Regions from separate parts of the Vibrio sp. 2033 genome, predicted to be linked through region 1. Evidence: riboswitches for the same ligand, from Rfam matches in the RefSeq annotation. Region 1 holds a riboswitch; each other region holds the start of a gene.
The links. Region 1 has a riboswitch for thiamine pyrophosphate ahead of thiD (bifunctional hydroxymethylpyrimidine kinase/phosphomethylpyrimidine kinase). Riboswitches for the same ligand answer to the same signal wherever they lie in the genome.
Positions count from the first base shown of each region.

Region 2: another riboswitch for thiamine pyrophosphate. It lies ahead of thiB (thiamine ABC transporter substrate binding subunit); the one in region 1 lies ahead of thiD (bifunctional hydroxymethylpyrimidine kinase/phosphomethylpyrimidine kinase).
Region 3: another riboswitch for thiamine pyrophosphate. It lies ahead of thiC (phosphomethylpyrimidine synthase ThiC); the one in region 1 lies ahead of thiD (bifunctional hydroxymethylpyrimidine kinase/phosphomethylpyrimidine kinase).

Region 1 is NZ_JAWOVC010000034.1:15,441-21,073, forward strand. Features, by position in the region: gene R7P74_RS23110 (ABC transporter ATP-binding protein) at 1-690, opposite strand, end outside; gene thiD (bifunctional hydroxymethylpyrimidine kinase/phosphomethylpyrimidine kinase) at 680-1,537, opposite strand; TPP riboswitch at 1,635-1,742, opposite strand; gene R7P74_RS23120 (TldD/PmbA family protein) at 2,054-3,439, shown strand; gene R7P74_RS23125 (TldD/PmbA family protein) at 3,439-4,782, shown strand; gene trmY (tRNA (pseudouridine(54)-N(1))-methyltransferase TrmY) at 4,861-5,460, opposite strand; gene R7P74_RS23135 (DUF3087 domain-containing protein) at 5,619-5,633, shown strand, end outside.
Region 2 is NZ_JAWOVC010000004.1:76,021-81,653, reverse strand. Features, by position in the region: gene thiP (thiamine/thiamine pyrophosphate ABC transporter permease ThiP) at 1-1,248, opposite strand, end outside; gene thiB (thiamine ABC transporter substrate binding subunit) at 1,290-2,282, opposite strand; TPP riboswitch at 2,355-2,491, opposite strand; gene R7P74_RS07945 (flavin prenyltransferase UbiX) at 2,529-3,167, opposite strand; gene mpl (UDP-N-acetylmuramate:L-alanyl-gamma-D-glutamyl-meso-diaminopimelate ligase) at 3,173-4,531, opposite strand; gene fbp (class 1 fructose-bisphosphatase) at 4,844-5,633, shown strand, end outside.
Region 3 is NZ_JAWOVC010000027.1:32,516-38,148, forward strand. Features, by position in the region: gene R7P74_RS22205 (HesA/MoeB/ThiF family protein) at 1-105, opposite strand, end outside; gene R7P74_RS22210 (thiamine phosphate synthase) at 92-1,507, opposite strand; gene thiC (phosphomethylpyrimidine synthase ThiC) at 1,507-3,447, opposite strand; TPP riboswitch at 3,611-3,709, opposite strand; gene crcB (fluoride efflux transporter CrcB) at 3,770-4,153, opposite strand; gene R7P74_RS22225 (multicopper oxidase family protein) at 4,277-5,633, opposite strand, start outside.

The sequences.
Region 1 (5,633 bases):
AACTCGTGGAGGCGTAGAACCCGGAACAACCAAGTGCTGAGCTTGCGCAGGTGAGCCTTGCAATACATAGAGTTGATGAGCTAATCGCACCGCTTCTTGTGGGTCGTGGGTAATCAGAACAACCGTCTTATCTTTCAATAATTCGGCAGACAAGGTTTGCAACTTATGGCGAGTAACCGCGTCCAGCGCAGAGAAGGGCTCATCCATCAGAACCAGAGGCTTGTCTTGCATCAGAGTACGAGCAAGGGCAACACGCTGTCTCATACCGCCAGAGAGCTGAGCTGGCTTAGCATCCGCGTAATCGGCGAGTCCCACTTGGCTGAGTAAAGTCAGTGCACGTTGTCTATTTTGCTCTGGTGCTTGCTCTTGAGAAAATCGAGAACTGAGGCAGACGTTGTCTAACACATTCAACCACGGTAGCAATAAATCCTGTTGAGCCATGTAAGCGATACGGTCATGCAGTGCAGCGCCATCGGTTGTGATGAGTTCGCCATGCCAGTCAACTTGGTCATCCAGTAGGCCAGCTAAGTAACGCAATATTGTGGTTTTCCCGCAGCCACTTCGTCCGAGTAATACCGTCCATTTACCGACGGGAATGGTCATGTTCATTCCTGCTAAAGTCGGTGTTTGGCTATCTTTGTATCGCAGGCTAGCATCGGAAAGCTGAATGCCAATCGCGTTAGCGAACATAGGTATGACCCGCAAAGAAGTGATTCACAGGGCCGTGACCTTTACCGACATCCAATTCATCAGCGTGTGCGATAGCTTGGCTGATGTACTGCTTACCAAGGTGCACCGCTTTGTGTAGGTTGTTGCCTTGGCTAAGGTAAGACGCAATGGCGGAAGACAGTGTACAGCCCGTACCGTGTGTGTTTTTGGTCGGAAAACGCTTGGCGCTGATTAACTCGGCACAGTCTTGCATGATCAGCAGATCGTTGCTGTTTTCATTTTCTTCAAGATGACCGCCTTTGAGCAGAATAGCTTTGGCACCAAGTGCACGAAGGTCGGTAATCATATCGTTCATTTCAGATTCTGATTGAGGCACTGGCTTACCCGTCAATGCTGCACCTTCTGGCAGGTTAGGAGTGATGATGTCTGCCAGTGGAATTAGTTCTTCTTTTAATGTGCTGATTGCTGATTGCTCAAGTAGCAAATCGCCGCTGGTGGCGACCATGACGGGATCAATCACAAGATGTTTAGGTTGGTATTGCTTAATCTTGTTAGCAACGACTTTAATGATGTTCGAATCCGCCAGCATGCCGACTTTTACCGCCACAATATTGAGATCGGTAAACACTGCATCGAGTTGGGTTTCAACGTGATCAAGAGGAATAGGGAAAATCGCAGAAACGCCTTGCGTGTTTTGTGAGGTGATGGCGGTAATCACTGAGCAGGCAAAGCTGCCAGTTGCGGACATCGCTTTGATATCGGCTTGGATGCCTGCGCCGCCGCCGCTGTCGGAGCCTGCGATGGTTAAGACAACAGGGGTAGGCAAGGCTGGCGTTTGATGTGAATGAGGTTGTGATTGCTGCGTCATGGTCGCTCCTACTACAAGACGTATAGGAACTGACTTTGACCGTTGCAGATAGATCGATTTTTCGATCGCTATCGCTTACCTAAGAGGGGCGACGAAAGGCAAAGTGTGCATAGTTCCCTACGTCAGTGCTAACTGAATCAGGTTCAACGGGTCTCGAATTTCGATCTCAGCCAACACTTGTCGTGTGGCCCCCCGACTATTTCGTTCGGATGATAGCAGGACCATTGCGGAAGGGATACGTTTTTTGAGCGTAATTATAATGAGTATTCAATTATGCGAGGTGAGTGATAAAGTAAGCACCTAAATGGTTTGCTGGGTGGAATTTACTAGTGCAACGCTCTGGTGAATGAGCAGAACCTGGAATATTTAATAAATAATCGTGGTCTCGTTAAGCAAGGATTAGCACAAAACAAGGTTAAAAAACTGTTAAAATTTAACGTGTTGCCAATTTAACTTTGTTGAACTTTTTCACAGTTAATTAGGAAGGCTAAGACGATCATCGAGCAAGGAGACTTCATGCTTAATTCTGTAACAGCGAAGTCAGTGATCGATCATGCTCTCTTTTTGGGGGCTGATTTCGCTGAACTATTCGTTGAACATCACCAAACCAACACTGTCCAGATCGCATCTGGTGAAGTGGATAAGGTTAACTCGGGTATCGATTTTGGTATCGGTATTCGTCTTTTTTTCGGTCATAAGGTGCTTTACGGTTACACCAACAGCACAGATGAAGCCGAACTAAAGCGCGTAACCTCGCTGCTTGCTGCAAAAGACAAGCGTGAGCAAATCGCGTCAGCGGGTTCTTTGAATTTGAACCGCTACCCAATCCAACATGGTTGCCGCATGCCGCTAAGTAAGGATGCTAACCTAGATTCAAAAATCGCGTTTCTATTGAAAGTTGACCAAGCCGCACGTGCTGAGAGTGAGCATATCAGCCAGTTTATTGGCAGCGTTCTTCAGCGCGAGCAACAAGTGTCTATCTTCAACTCAGAAGGTCTACACGTTGACGATACTCGCCACTACATTCGTGTTGCTGGTAACACTGTCGCGCAAAAAGGTAATGAGCAGTCTTCTGGTATGGAAGGTCCTGGCGCTCTTGCTGGTTGGGAATTCAGTGAACAGCTTGATGCCAAAGAGCTAGGTCAAACTATCGCGCAGCAAGCGTTAGTAAAACTTGGCGCGGATGCTTGTCCATCGGGTGAAATGCCGGTGGTGATTGGTAACGGCTTTGGCGGCGTTATCTTCCATGAAGCATGTGGTCACTTGCTAGAAACCACTTCAGTTGCGAAGAAAGCATCAGTATTCCACGACAAGATGGGCGAAATGGTTGCTCACACCGCGGTGAATGCAGTCGATGATGGCACCATGACCAACGAATGGGGCTCGATTCATGTTGATGACGAAGGCATGAAGACTCAGCGTACCCAATTGATCAAAGACGGTAAGCTAACCAGCTTTATGGTCGATAAAATGGGTGGCATGAAGACAGGTTACGAACCTACGGGTTCTGGTCGTCGTCAAAACTACAAGTTCGCACCAACCTCGCGTATGCGTAATACCTTTATCGAAGAGGGCGAGCATTCACTTGATGACATGCTGGCAGGCATCGAGCGTGGTATCTATGCGAAGAAGATGGGCGGTGGCTCGGTTCAACCGGGTACGGGTGAGTTTAACTTTGCTGTTCGTGAAGCTTATCTCATTGAAAATGGCAAAATCACCAAGCCTCTGAAAACAGCAACGCTGATCAGCACGGGTCCAAAAGTGTTGAAAGAAATCAGCATGGTCGGCAAAGACATGGCACTTGCGCCGGGCATGTGTGGTTCCGTAAGTGGTTCAGTACCAACAACAGTCGGTCAGCCAACACTGAAAGTCGATAACATTCTGGTAGGAGGCGGTAACTAATGAGCCAAGAACAACAACTTCTTAATGCGGTTGATTACGTCCTATCAGAAGCAAAACGCCAAGGTGCAGAAGCGGACGTCATTGTAAACCGCAACAGCAGCTTTTCTCTGAAAGCGAACCAAGGAAAGCTGGATGAGTACAAAGTAAGCTCAAGCCAAGTGCTGGGTGTTCGTGTTGTGAAAGATGCGCGTGTTGCAACGAGCTATTCTGAGTCGTTAGAACAACCAAGCTTAGATTTGATGCTGACTAATGCACTGCAAAGCGCTCGTTTTTCCAAGCAAGATGAACATCAGACCATTAGTTGTGTGAACAGCCAAATCACGACTGACGTGGCTGAGATTGCTCAAGAAGACACAACTTCGGTTGATGAAAAAATTGAACTGTCTCTCGCACTTGAGCAAGGCGTAGTGGCTCTGCCTCACGCTTCTAGCGCACCATACAATGGTTACAGTGACGGTGAAACTCAGCTCATCATCGCGAATACTCAAGGTACGTTATGTCAACATTTCGAGCGATCGTTCACTTGTTACGCGTATACCTTGTTTGAAAAAGACGGCAAACAGTCGATGGCGGGAAGAATGTCGCTAGGTCGCCGTTTTGATGAGTTGGCTCCAGCTTATTGTATAGAAGGCGGTTACAAGCTTGCTCGTGATCTTCTTGAAGGTGTACCGGTTGCGACGGGTAACTACCCCGCTATTTTCCACATCAATGCGCTGGCAAGTTTATTCGGTGCTTTCGGCAGTGCTTTCTCTGGCGTAAGCGCGATGAAAGGCATTACGCCACTGGGTGATAAGCTTGGTCAACGTGTTGCGAGTGATTTAATTACCTTTACTGATACGGCTTACATGCCAAATGGTATGGCAATCGCAAGTTTTGATAGTGAAGGCTTTGCTACTCAAGACAATGTGATGATTGCTAATGGCCAACTGAATACGCTATTGCACAATAGCCAAACAGCGAATTATTTGGGTGCAGTGTCGACGGCAAGTGCCGCTCGCGGTGCAAAATCGAGCTTAGACGTATCAGCGAATCACAAAGTGATTGCGACAGGCAACAGCAGTGCATCAGAAGTAAAAGCGGGAGAGTACCTAGAGTTAGTCGAGCTTCAAGGTGTCCATTCTGGTGCGGATGCAGTGAGTGGTGATTTCTCATTTGGTGCGAGTGGCTTCTTGTGCCGTGATGGAGAGCGCGTTCAACCAGTTCGTGGGATCACGGTAGCGGGTAACTTCTACAAGATGCTGCAAGAAGTTGAGGCAGTGGGTGATACTCAGTTAATTAACGATAGCCGAACTTTCTTCTCGCCAGACGTTCGTTTTGCTCGTTTGAGCATTGGTGGTAAGTAAACTTAGCATCCCTATAGAAACAAAAAAGAGGACTCAATGGAGTCCTCTTTCATTGTCTAGCAACGTGTGCGTGAATAACTAGAATTCGCGTATGTCCAACTCATTGTGGATCAATACCACACACTGAGAAGCGAAAAGCATCTTAGGACCTAAGCTGATCTTCTCTGTGCCAAGGCGCTTTAAGCTGTTAAAAGACTTTTTCGGCATCGGTATATGGTCAGTTAGCAAGAAACATGGATTTTCACCAATTTCTGCATCACGAACAAATTCGCCTTTCTTATCCAACATATATAGTTGGTGATCTTCTGCCAGCTCTTGTACTAGGCGTTCAAAGCTCACTGTACGAACGGTAATACCAGGTTCGACTTCACGAAGTTGCTCTTTACCCATACCAACCGAAGCATCCAAAGCGCGAGCCACTGCTGCAATCAAGGTTGACTCATGGAAGCCGCCAATGTTGGTGATGTCGTTGGAGCGAATAGTAATGGTGCGTGAGAAGTCTTTTGTGCTTTCCAAAACCAAGTGAACAACCACATCTTCACGGTGTGATTGAGCAACGAACATAGTGTTCATCATGGTATGAGCAAGAATCTCTGTATGCGCTTCATTACCAACACCTTCTAACAGTGCTTTGCTGGTGGTTGGCGCCGCGCGAGCTCGTAAAACAAAAGAGCGCATGAATTTAGCCTCTATATAGGAAGAGTGAATGCGCGGAAGTATATACCCAAGCAGGGAAGGGATGCGAGTTTAATAGCAAATGTGAACTTACTTACAAAGCTTCGATTGTCGTGCGGAGTGCGCTGGTTAAAATAGAGGTAACCTGTTAGGAGCGGTATATGGAAATCAAACAG
Region 2 (5,633 bases), on a different contig from region 1:
CGTTTTGATCACGTAAGGCAAAGCCATCAAACCGTTCACCAAAATCACGACAAAAAATGCCAAGCTAAAAACATCGGTAAATGCGCGCAGTAGTAAGAATAAACCGGTGCTAATCACCAGACCTGGAGTCACCAAAATAATGGTGCCGATTAACTCTATCTGATCGGCTCGCGTGTTTTTGTACTGCAACCGCCAACGGCGACTGGTCAATAGTATGGACACCCCTGCAGCGACCGCAAGCACGCTAGCGACACAGGCGACTTTGAGGGAGTTCAATAGCGCAAACCAAAAACGCTCATCGGTTAATACTGTCCAAACTTGTTGGTTGATGCCACTCAGTAACACCATCAATAACGGCGGTATTACCAGTAAAAAGGCACCTATGATCCAAAAGCTATCCCAAGCTTTTGACCACCCATGATCCTTCGTTAAATATTGCTGTACCGATGTGCTTCCAGCACTGATAGAAACAGGCCTTGTTAACTTCTGCACTCCAATAGCAAGCAGTCCACATAACAGCATCTGCCACAGCGCCAATAACGCCCCAGCTTGTAAATCAAAATCAAACTTAATCGCTTGGTAAATGGCCAATTCAATGGTGGTGGATTTTGGCCCGCCCCCCAACGCCATTACAGTGGCAAAACTGGTAAAGCACAACATAAACACCAACCCACAAACGTGGGGAAGCTGCTGCCTTAAACGCGGCCATTCTACCCAGCGAAACTTATCCCAATGGCTCATCCCAAGATGCGCGCAAAGCTTATGCTGCTCGGCAGGAATAGACTCCAAGGCTTGCAGAAGCAATCGTGCCGCGTAAGGTAAATTAAAGAACACATGGGCGAGTAAAATGCCGTTCAAACCGTAAATAGAGAATGGCAGTTTAGTGTCGAAACTTTGCAACCACTGCGCCAACAAACCACTGTTGCCATAAATCGCTAACAGCCCAAAAACACCAACCAAAACCGGCAAAACCAGTGTCGATGCAAACAGCTTAAGCAGTAATGATTTACCAATAAATTGGCGACGCGAAAGTGCGTGCGCTACTGGAATGGCAAAGCCAACACTGAGCAATGTGGAAAGAAACGCTTGGTAGAAACTGAACTTGGTGACATGTTGATAGTACGGGTCGCCCCATACCACAGACACATCAAGTGAAGGGGCTTGAACAATCAAAGCACCTAGGGCAGAAATAACAAAGGTCGCGATGATCATCGCGACCCCTAAACCTATTTTTGGAACAGAATTCAAAGGTAAAACCTATCTCATTCAGATGAGGGTGGAAACGTCAGCTAAAACGTCAATGCGCTTTGCCATTCGCGAATCCAAGACTTACGCATTTTTGCCACTTCATCAGCACTAAAGCTCAACGACTTGCTTGGAACACTCAAAGTTTCAAAACCTTTAGGTAACTCAACGTCAGTGACTGGGTACATCCAGTTACCCGTTGGCATCGCCGATTGGAACTCATCACTTAAAATGAAACTCATAAATTGATCAGCAAGTTCTGAATTTTTTGCCCCTTTCACTTTGGCGGCGACTTCAACTTGCATGTAGTGGCCTTCAGCAAAATTCGCCGTCGCAAACTTCGAATCGTTTTCCGCAATTAAGTGGTACGCAGGTGAGGAGGTGTAAGAAAGCACTAAATCGGACTCACCATTGAGGAACATGGAATACGCTTCAGACCAACCTTTCGTGACCGTTACGGTTTTGCTCGCTAGCTTCTGCCACGCTTGCGTCACATCGTCGCCATAAATAGATTTCATCCATAGCATCAAGCCTTGGCCCGGCGTTGAAGTCCGCGGATCTTGGTAAATCACTTTCAGATCGTCGCGCGTTTCCACCAGCTCTTTCATGCTTTTCGGCGGATTAGTCATTTTCTCTTTGTTGTACACAAACGCGAAGTAGCCGTAATCGTACGGTACAAACGTCGTGTCGCTCCAACCGTTTGGTAACACTGTATTGGACGTATCTACATTGTGCTCGGCAAGCAGACCGGTTTTCTTCGCTTCTGCCATCAGATTGTTATCCAAACCTAATACGATGTCCGCTTTGCTATTACCGCCTTCAAGACGAAGACGATTCAGAATCGACACACCATCGTCCAACGCTACGAAGTTAACGTCACAGCCACATTTTGCTTCAAAAGCTTGCTCGATTTTAGGACCCGGCCCCCAATCTGCGGCAAAAGAGTCGTAGGTATAGATGGTTAATGTGTTTTCAGCGGCAAACGCTGAAGTAGAGGTGATTGCAGCTAAGGCAATCAGATTTAGAGTGGGTTTCACTGCTCGCTCTCCATGAGTATTTCAGAGAAATAAGTTGAGCGGCACAGGGTTTGAGGCGGCTATTAAGGACTTCCAATATCCAGACTCAATTCCTACGCCAGCATTATCTGGTTCAGGTAATACGGGTCCCTAGTTAAACACTTAGGTCTCAGCGCCCCAATGCATTGATTGACTCAATGCTAAATGGGTTTGCTCCCCGATGAGTTGGATGGATTGTAAAGGTATTTGAGTGGTTACACAATCAGCTCACGAGCGCTGGTCATAACCCCAACGAGGCACCAAACCTTGCTCAATACCTAAGTGGTCAAGAATTCTCGCCACCATAAAATCCACTAAGTCTTCAATACTCTTTGGCTGATGATAGAAGCCTGGAGCTGCTGGCATGATGGTGACGCCCATTTGCGACAGTTTGTGCATGTTCTCCAGATGTAGCGTTGAAAATGGTGTTTCGCGAACCACGAGCAACAGCTGCCCGCGCTCTTTCATTACCACATCAGCGGCCCGCTCGATCAAGTTATCTGACATACCATGCGCAATCGCTGCAACGCTTCCCGCAGAACATGGGCAAACCACCATTTGCTTGGGTGCAGCAGAACCAGACGCAACCGGCGAGAACCAATCGTCTTTACCGCAAACGGTGATGTTATTTGGATTGCAGTTCAGGTGCTCTACTAATGCTTGCTGCGCCGCTTCTGGGCCACTTGGTAGCTTAAGATTATGCTCGGTTGCCATCACAACACGAGCCGCCGAAGAAATCAGAACGTAGACATGATAATCCGCCGCAACCAAGCATTCTAAAAGACGAAGGCCGTAGGGAGCACCAGAAGCACCCGTTAATGCCAACGTGATGGCTTTTTTATGAGAGGGTTGTGTTTTGTTTTGCATATCAATCAGGCTTTTTGTTTTAACTGCTCAAGAAGTTTTCCGTGAATACCACCAAAGCCACCGTTGCTCATGACTAGAATTTGGTCACCTGGTCGCGCACGTTCGACGATCTTGGCTACAAAGTTATCTATATCCGCATCGACAAACGCTGGCTGTGTGCATTGGTCGGCAATGTCTTGCACAGACCACTCGATATTATCTGGCTGGAACAAGAAGACTTCATCTGCACTGTGTAGTGACTCTGCAAGTGTGTTTTTGTGTACGCCACGCTTCATGGTGGCAGAACGCGGCTCTAACACAGCAAGGATGCGTTTTTCACCTACCTTGTTACGCAAACCACCGACTGTAAGTTCAATTGCCGTTGGGTGATGCGCAAAATCATCGTAAACCGTCACACCTTGTTCTTCACCTTTCAGCTCTAAACGGCGCTTGGTATTGATGAAACGCCCTAATGCTTGGCAAGCAAGATCCGGAGTGACTCCAACATGTCGTGCAGCAGCGATTGCCATCAGCGCATTATCCACATTGTGGTCACCCACCAAATTCCATTCGACGGTACCAACCTTCTCGCCTTGCAACGCAACGTCAAATTTTGAGCCATCAAGCACTAATTTGTGCGCTTGCCAGTCACCATCAACACCTGAAAACTGCTTTTCTGTCCAGCAACCACGCTCTAATACATCCGCTAACGCTTGATCCTGCCTCGGCGCTAAGATCAATCCATTGCCCGGTACAGTTCGCACTAAATGATGGAATTGGCGTTTGATCGCTTCTAGATCATCGAAGATATCAGCATGATCGAACTCAAGGTTATTCATGATTAAAGTGCGAGGATGGTAATGCACAAACTTAGAACGCTTATCGAAAAAAGCACTGTCATATTCGTCCGCTTCAACGACAAAAAACATACTTTCACCCAAACGAGCAGACACTCCGAAGTTACCGAGTACCCCACCGACTAAGAAACCCGGTTGATAACCACAATCTTCAAGTATCCAAGCAAGCATGCTCGACGTGGTCGTTTTCCCATGTGTACCCGATACCGCCAATACCCAACGATCATGCAGCAAAAACTCGTTGAGCCACTGCGGGCCAGAGGTGTAACGCATGTTAGTGTTGAGCACATGCTCGACACAAGGGTTACCACGGCTCATCGCATTACCAATCACCACAAGATCTGGTTGAGGGTCGAGTTGAGACGGGTCAAAGCCTTCAATAATTTCAATACCTTGAGACTCAAGCAGTGTGCTCATTGGCGGATAAACGTTGGCATCAGAACCAGTGACTTTATGTCCTAATTGGCGCGCTAGAATCGCTGCGCCGCCCATAAATGTGCCACAGATACCCAAGATATGAATGTGCATAAGCTAAACCTTGTAATGCGTTTTTTAATGCTTTCATTATCGCGATTACCGCCTGAAAAGCGAGTGACTTTAGCCTTCTTCTTGCAGTCCCTTTCACAAATATGACAAGGTTGAACACAGACTGTACAACCTCTTGCTTACTGATGAATCCCTCAAACAAGTCTACAAATAAATTGAGATCTCAAACAGTTACTTCATTACCATTAAAAAGATCTGCGACTTAAACTTACATCCAGCGCAATCGTTTAACATCCATAAAGAGATGCTCACTTGCGCACTACCCCCAATGAAATGAAAATGTAAGGATTAACCATGTCAGGACTGCGCACCCTAGGCGAGTTCATTGTCGAAAAACAAGCGGATTTCCCCCACGCTAGCGGTGATCTATCATCCCTTTTAGCCTCCATTCGTTTAGCTGCAAAAATCGTTAACCGCGAAATCAACGCAGCGGGTCTCGGTGATATCACTGGTGCTGTAGGCACGGAAAATGTCCAAGGTGAAGATCAGCAAAAGCTCGATGTTTACGCGAACGATAAGTTCAAAGCCGCGCTTGAAGCTCGTGATCAAGTGTGTGGCGTTGCCAGTGAAGAAGAAGACGAAGCAGTTGCGTTCAATAAAGAACTCAACCAAAACGCCAAATATGTAGTACTGATGGACCCACTTGATGGTTCTTCTAACATCGATGTGAACGTCTCTGTTGGTACTATCTTCTCGATTTACCGTCGTGTTTCTCCAATCGGTACTCCACCAACTGAAGAAGACTTCCTACAACCTGGTCACAAGCAAGTGGCTGCGGGCTACGTGATTTACGGCTCCTCCACCATGTTGGTATACACAACTGGTAACGGCGTAAACGGCTTTACTTACGACCCATCTATCGGCAGCTTCTGTCTTTCTCATGAAAACATGATGATTCCTGATGATGGTAAGATCTACTCCATCAACGAAGGTAATTACATTCGTTTCCCTCAAGGGGTGAAGAAGTACATCAAGTACTGCCAAGAAAACGTGCCAGAAGACGGTCGCCCATACACTTCTCGCTACATTGGCTCGCTGGTTGCTGATTTCCACCGCAACCTACTGAAAGGTGGTATCTACCTTT
Region 3 (5,633 bases), on a different contig from region 1:
GATGATCAGCACATGCGATTTGCTCAAACGCTCTTGCCCACTTTCAGCAATTTCAGGCAGAGCTACTTGGCGTTGATAGCGAAGGAACTGCTTATCCGTGAGCATTCTCGCCTCTCTTGGTATGCGCTAATTCACTATTCTGATCAGTAAACGTTAGCTGTCTTTCTTTCATCAGTTGTGCAAAGAACTCAATGACGGACTGAGGTGATTCTGCCAACGTAATAGCTCGCACAACTGCCAAACTAGAGACGCCCATGCGCCAAACTTGGTCTGCATTAGATTGGTCAATACCACCAATCGCAACCGTCGGAAAGCCAAGCACATAGTCACTTACTTCTTTGTCTTTTGAAGTTCTGAAAGCAGCCTCTGTATTTGTATAAGGAATGCTATCAATCAGCTTTTGATACAAAGCCAAGCGCACCAAACCTTGTGGTTTCGATGGCATCTGTTTTGTGGTGGTTGGGAAAATATGCCCTAGCGCGATGTAACTAGGATGAATTTGTACGATGCGCAGTAGCTCATAATAACCATGAGTAGAAAGACCAAGACGAATGCCGGCTTTAGTTATCTGAGCCAAATTCGATTCTTCTATGTCTTCTTGTCCTAGGTGAACGCCATAAGCGCCATGCTTGATTGACAACTGCCAGTAGTCATTTATGAACACTTGTGCTTGATACTGACGACCTAGCTCAATTGCTCGAATGATCTGTTGTTCTAAATCGGCTTGTTGTGGGTTCTTGATTCGCAGTTGAATAGTGTTGATGCCTAGTGGCAGTAGACGCTCAATCCAAGCAACATCATCAACGACTGGATAGAGCCCTAGACTTTGCTTAGTCAGAGTTGGAAAGCTAACGCTCTCGCCTTGTGCAGACCAACCAACTTGAATACCTAGTCGGTTATCCTCCAGTACAGGTGTGGGGAAATCATCAAATTGGTCAGCCCACCGAGTAGATCTTCCCTCATCAAGGTTGTCATTCAACAGTGTTTCACGTGAAACATTCGCTTGCTGAGTTAGCATTCCTCGAGCAAGTGTTAACGCATCTTCGATAGGAAAATCGAGTACTGTCAGCGTTACTATCCAAGCAAGGTGATGTTCAGGATTGAACATTGCGTTGAATTTGGACTTAACGGAAAGCGCTCTCACTTCGTTGTTAATTGGGTGACGCCAGATATCAAGCTGAAGCACTTTCTCCTTTTCATCGGATACCTGCGTATCAGCAATGCCAATATAAATCGCTTTCGACGGTTGCTTAGCACACGCTTCTACCGATAAAGCAGAGCGGTAATGGAACACAAATGAACTCTCATGCTCAGAGTCATAACCATCAATAAGATCTGTCGTTATACGTGTGGTCTGTTGGTCGCGAACAAGCTGAATAGATTGAGTTGGGCTCACACCCAACTCAATGTCTTCGATGCTAAAACCCTGTTCTTTCGCCAACAACAAACATTGCTGAACTAAACCAGTCAGTTCAATCAATGATGACGGAATAAGGATTTTGCTCATTAGTCACTTACCTCGGCATGTGCTGCTGGGTGGTATAGTTCAGAACCTGACTCTCTAAATTCTTGCGATTTCTGACGCATCCCCTCAAGAGGATCATCCAGCATTTTGATCGATATAGCTTGGTCCGCAGCAACTTGCTCAGTGTCTTTCGCATACTCTCGTACCTCTTGCGAGATCTTCATCGAGCAGAACTTTGGTCCACACATCGAACAGAAGTGAGCAACTTTGCCGGACTCTTGAGGCAAGGTTTCATCATGGAAAGCACGAGCAGTATCTGGGTCGAGCGACAAGTTAAATTGATCTTCCCAACGGAACTCGAAGCGAGCTTTAGAAAGCGCATTATCACGAACTTGAGCGCCAGGGTGCCCTTTCGCTAAATCAGCGGCGTGCGCAGCAAGCTTGTAAGTGATCATGCCTACTTTCACGTCTTCTTTGTTTGGTAAGCCAAGATGCTCTTTAGGAGTTACGTAGCAAAGCATTGCACAGCCATACCAACCAATCATGGCAGCGCCGATGCCTGAAGTAATATGGTCGTAACCAGGAGCGACGTCTGTCGTCAGCGGACCAAGGGTATAGAAAGGAGCCTCATGACAGTGCTCTAACTGCTCTTCCATGTTCTCTTTGATCATATGCATTGGAACATGACCAGGACCTTCGATTATCACCTGTACGTCGTATTCCCACGCTATCTTGGTCAACTCACCAAGAGTGCGAAGCTCTGCAAATTGCGCTTCGTCGTTAGCATCGGCTACCGAGCCAGGGCGCAGACCATCACCAAGAGATAGTGCGACATCGTACTTAGCACAGATTTCACAGATCTCTCGGAAGTGGGTATATAAGAAGCTTTCTTGGTGATGCGCTAAACACCATTTCGCGATGATAGAACCACCACGAGAGACGATGCCAGTAACGCGTTTTGCAGTCATTGGCACATAACGAAGTAGTAAACCGGCATGGATAGTAAAGTAGTCAACGCCCTGCTCTGCTTGCTCAATCAGGGTATCGCGCATCACTTCCCAGTTAAGGTTTTCCGCAACACCGTTCACTTTCTCAAGCGCTTGGTACATTGGCACGGTACCGATCGGAACCGGACTGTTACGTAGAATCCACTCGCGAGTTTCGTGAATATTGCGTCCAGTAGAGAGATCCATAACGGTATCGCCACCCCAGCGCGTCGCCCACACTAGTTTCTCTACTTCTTCTTCAATCGAAGAAGTGACCGATGAGTTACCGATGTTGGCGTTCACTTTGACCAAAAAGTTACGCCCAATGATCATTGGTTCGGATTCTGGGTGGTTGATATTAGAAGGGATAATAGCGCGACCTTCGGCGACTTCTTTACGCACAAACTCTGCAGTAATGTCCTTTGGTAGGTTCGCACCAAAGCTTTGACCCGGATGCTGTTGATTCAGCACTTCATCGCGATACTTGGCACGCCCCATGTTTTCACGCAGCGCGATATATTCCATTTCTGGGGTAATAATACCTTTGCGAGCATAGTGCAATTGGGTCACACAATGGCCATCTTTGGCACGTCGAATACGTGGTAGATTACCGTAACGAAGATCGTCTAGTGTTTCGTCTTCTAAGCGTTCTTTGGTGTACACCGAGCTTACTTCATCAAGTAGCTCAGTATCGGCACGCTCTTCAATCCACCCTTCTCTCAGCTTAGGTAAGCCGCTATAGAGGTCTATGGTGTGCTCTGGATCTGTGTATACACCCGAGGTATCGTAAACGCGTACTGGCTCATTAGGCTCGAAAATAGGCGCTTCTTTTGTGCCTCCAATAAGGCTATCGGCGAGTGATATTTCACGCATTGGCACACGAATATCTGGACGTGAGCCTTCTACGTAGACTTTGCTTGAATTGGGGTACGGTTGTACCGAGAGTGTATCAATGAACTGTTTTGCTTCCAGTCTCGCTTGTTTGCGACTCGACATAGCATTTTTCCTTGCTTTGTTATACTAGATAAAAAGTAATTGGATAAAAATGCTTGGCGGATAGATGCGACAAGAGGAGTCAAATTAAGGCTAGTTAAAGCTTACGATATTTGCCTGTAACAACATTCGACTTTTGATAGATCAACCAGAAAGAACTCCGGTGTGAATATCTTCTCTTGTTCCCTTCGCAGATTCTAATCTGATCAGGTTCAACGGATCCCGAATTAACGGTCTCAGCCTTATGGCACTCCGACAAGTGATGTCAGTATATAAAAACGGCTTGGTGAAACCAAGCCGACCTGTTCAATTTTTAACTACTTTGCTAGCTGCGCATCAATAATTGAAAGCCTATCCACGCAGCTGAAATACTTAACACGACATTCAACAATACGTTCAACCCCATCTTAAAGAAAGCGCCCTGCTGCATAAGCAACACATTATCCATCGAGAAGGTGGAAAACGTCGTTAGTGCCCCTAAAAAACCCAAGCCAATCACTTGTCGCCAAGGTTCCGTTGCCAAAAGTTCATTATCGAAAGCTGCTATCAATAAGCCCATCATAAATGAGCCAACAACGTTAACGGTTAACGTACCATATGGAAAACCACGCCCCAATAAAATGACACAAAGTTCAGAAATTAAGTAACGAGAACATGCACCAAATGCACCACCCAATGCAATAAAACCCAAAACGGATAGTTGTCCCATAATTCCCCCAGAAAATTTAATGGCGACATTGTAATCAAATTTACGGCAATAGTGATTATACAATCTTAGAATTCAGCAAAGTATAGCGCTTAAAACTTATCAAGATTTTAAAAGTTACAGGAGTCACTTTACTTCAATGTAACCCATCAAACCCGTCTTCATATGTTCAATTACATGACAATGGTACATCCAACGCCCTGGGTTATCTGCAACAAATGCCGCTTTCGCACTGCCGTTTTTTCCAAGTAAGACCGTATCGGTATGAAACGGTTCGTCGAGTTTTTTGCCATCTAACTCAAGAACCGTAAATGTGTGTCCATGAAGATGAATAGGATGATGATATTGGGTGACGTTCTTTAGGTTGAAGATATAGGTTTTTCCCATCTCCAATGTTGAAAGCGGCGCTGGAATATTATCTTTGCTCATTCCCTCCCAAGCCCGTTTGTTCATCAGCCAGAACTTAGGTATCGCTTTGCCCGATTTATCAGCAGGAGTGATCGCCCCCTCCCACTCAAACACATAATCGATTTGCTCTGCATTTTTCAAATCGAGAGCTGGCACAGGGTTGAGAGGTAATAAAGGCAGTTTCTGGTTGCTCGGCAAGTCAGACTCAACAACGTCAAACTCGCACAAAGGGAATGGGAAGCGTCCTTTCATTTGACGCACATAAACACGTGTTCCAGCCTTCGGAGCAATCAATCCGACATCTAACCTCATTCCTGGACCAATTTTATGCTGAGTGAGCTTATAAGGCGTTTTAACAGGGTTACCATCAATAGCAATAACCCAAGCCTCTGCACCTTCAATAGCGATCGGGTAAGTAATGGTGTTATCGACGTTAGCAATTCTTAATCGCGTGGTAGCATTCTGCTTCAGCGTATAAACAGGTTCATGCACACCATTGACGCTACTCCACTCTCCGGGAGTCCCCATACGAGCGCTCAAGCGCGGTACCATAAGGTTCTTCCACTGACCTTGTTTGTCTAAATGCCAATGCTTTAGAACTATTTCCTGTTCTTCATCAAATAGAACAGGCTCAGCCTCTTCAACGATAATTAGCCCAACTAAGCCCATACCAAGTTGCTTAACGCTATTCATGTGGGGGTGATACCAAAACGTGCCTGCATCTGGTGGTGTAAATTCATAAACGAATGTTTCACCCGGCATGATAGGCGGCTGGCTTAAGAAAGGTACACCATCCATTTCAATAGGGATTCGCAAGCCATGCCAGTGGATTGTAGTCGGCTCTGAAAGCTTGTTAGTAAACCGAATTATAACTTTCTCGCCTTGGCGACAACGAATCACAGGCGCTGGAATCGAACCATTAAATGCGAGTACGTCTGTGTTAAACCCAGGGACCAATTCTGCAGTAGAAGGTTCTGCAGTGATATCGTATATATATTGCCCCTGCTTATTAGTGCTCCTAGATAGAGAACATGCAGGTAGAACGGCAAGCGCGGAGATTGCTAAGGATGATTGA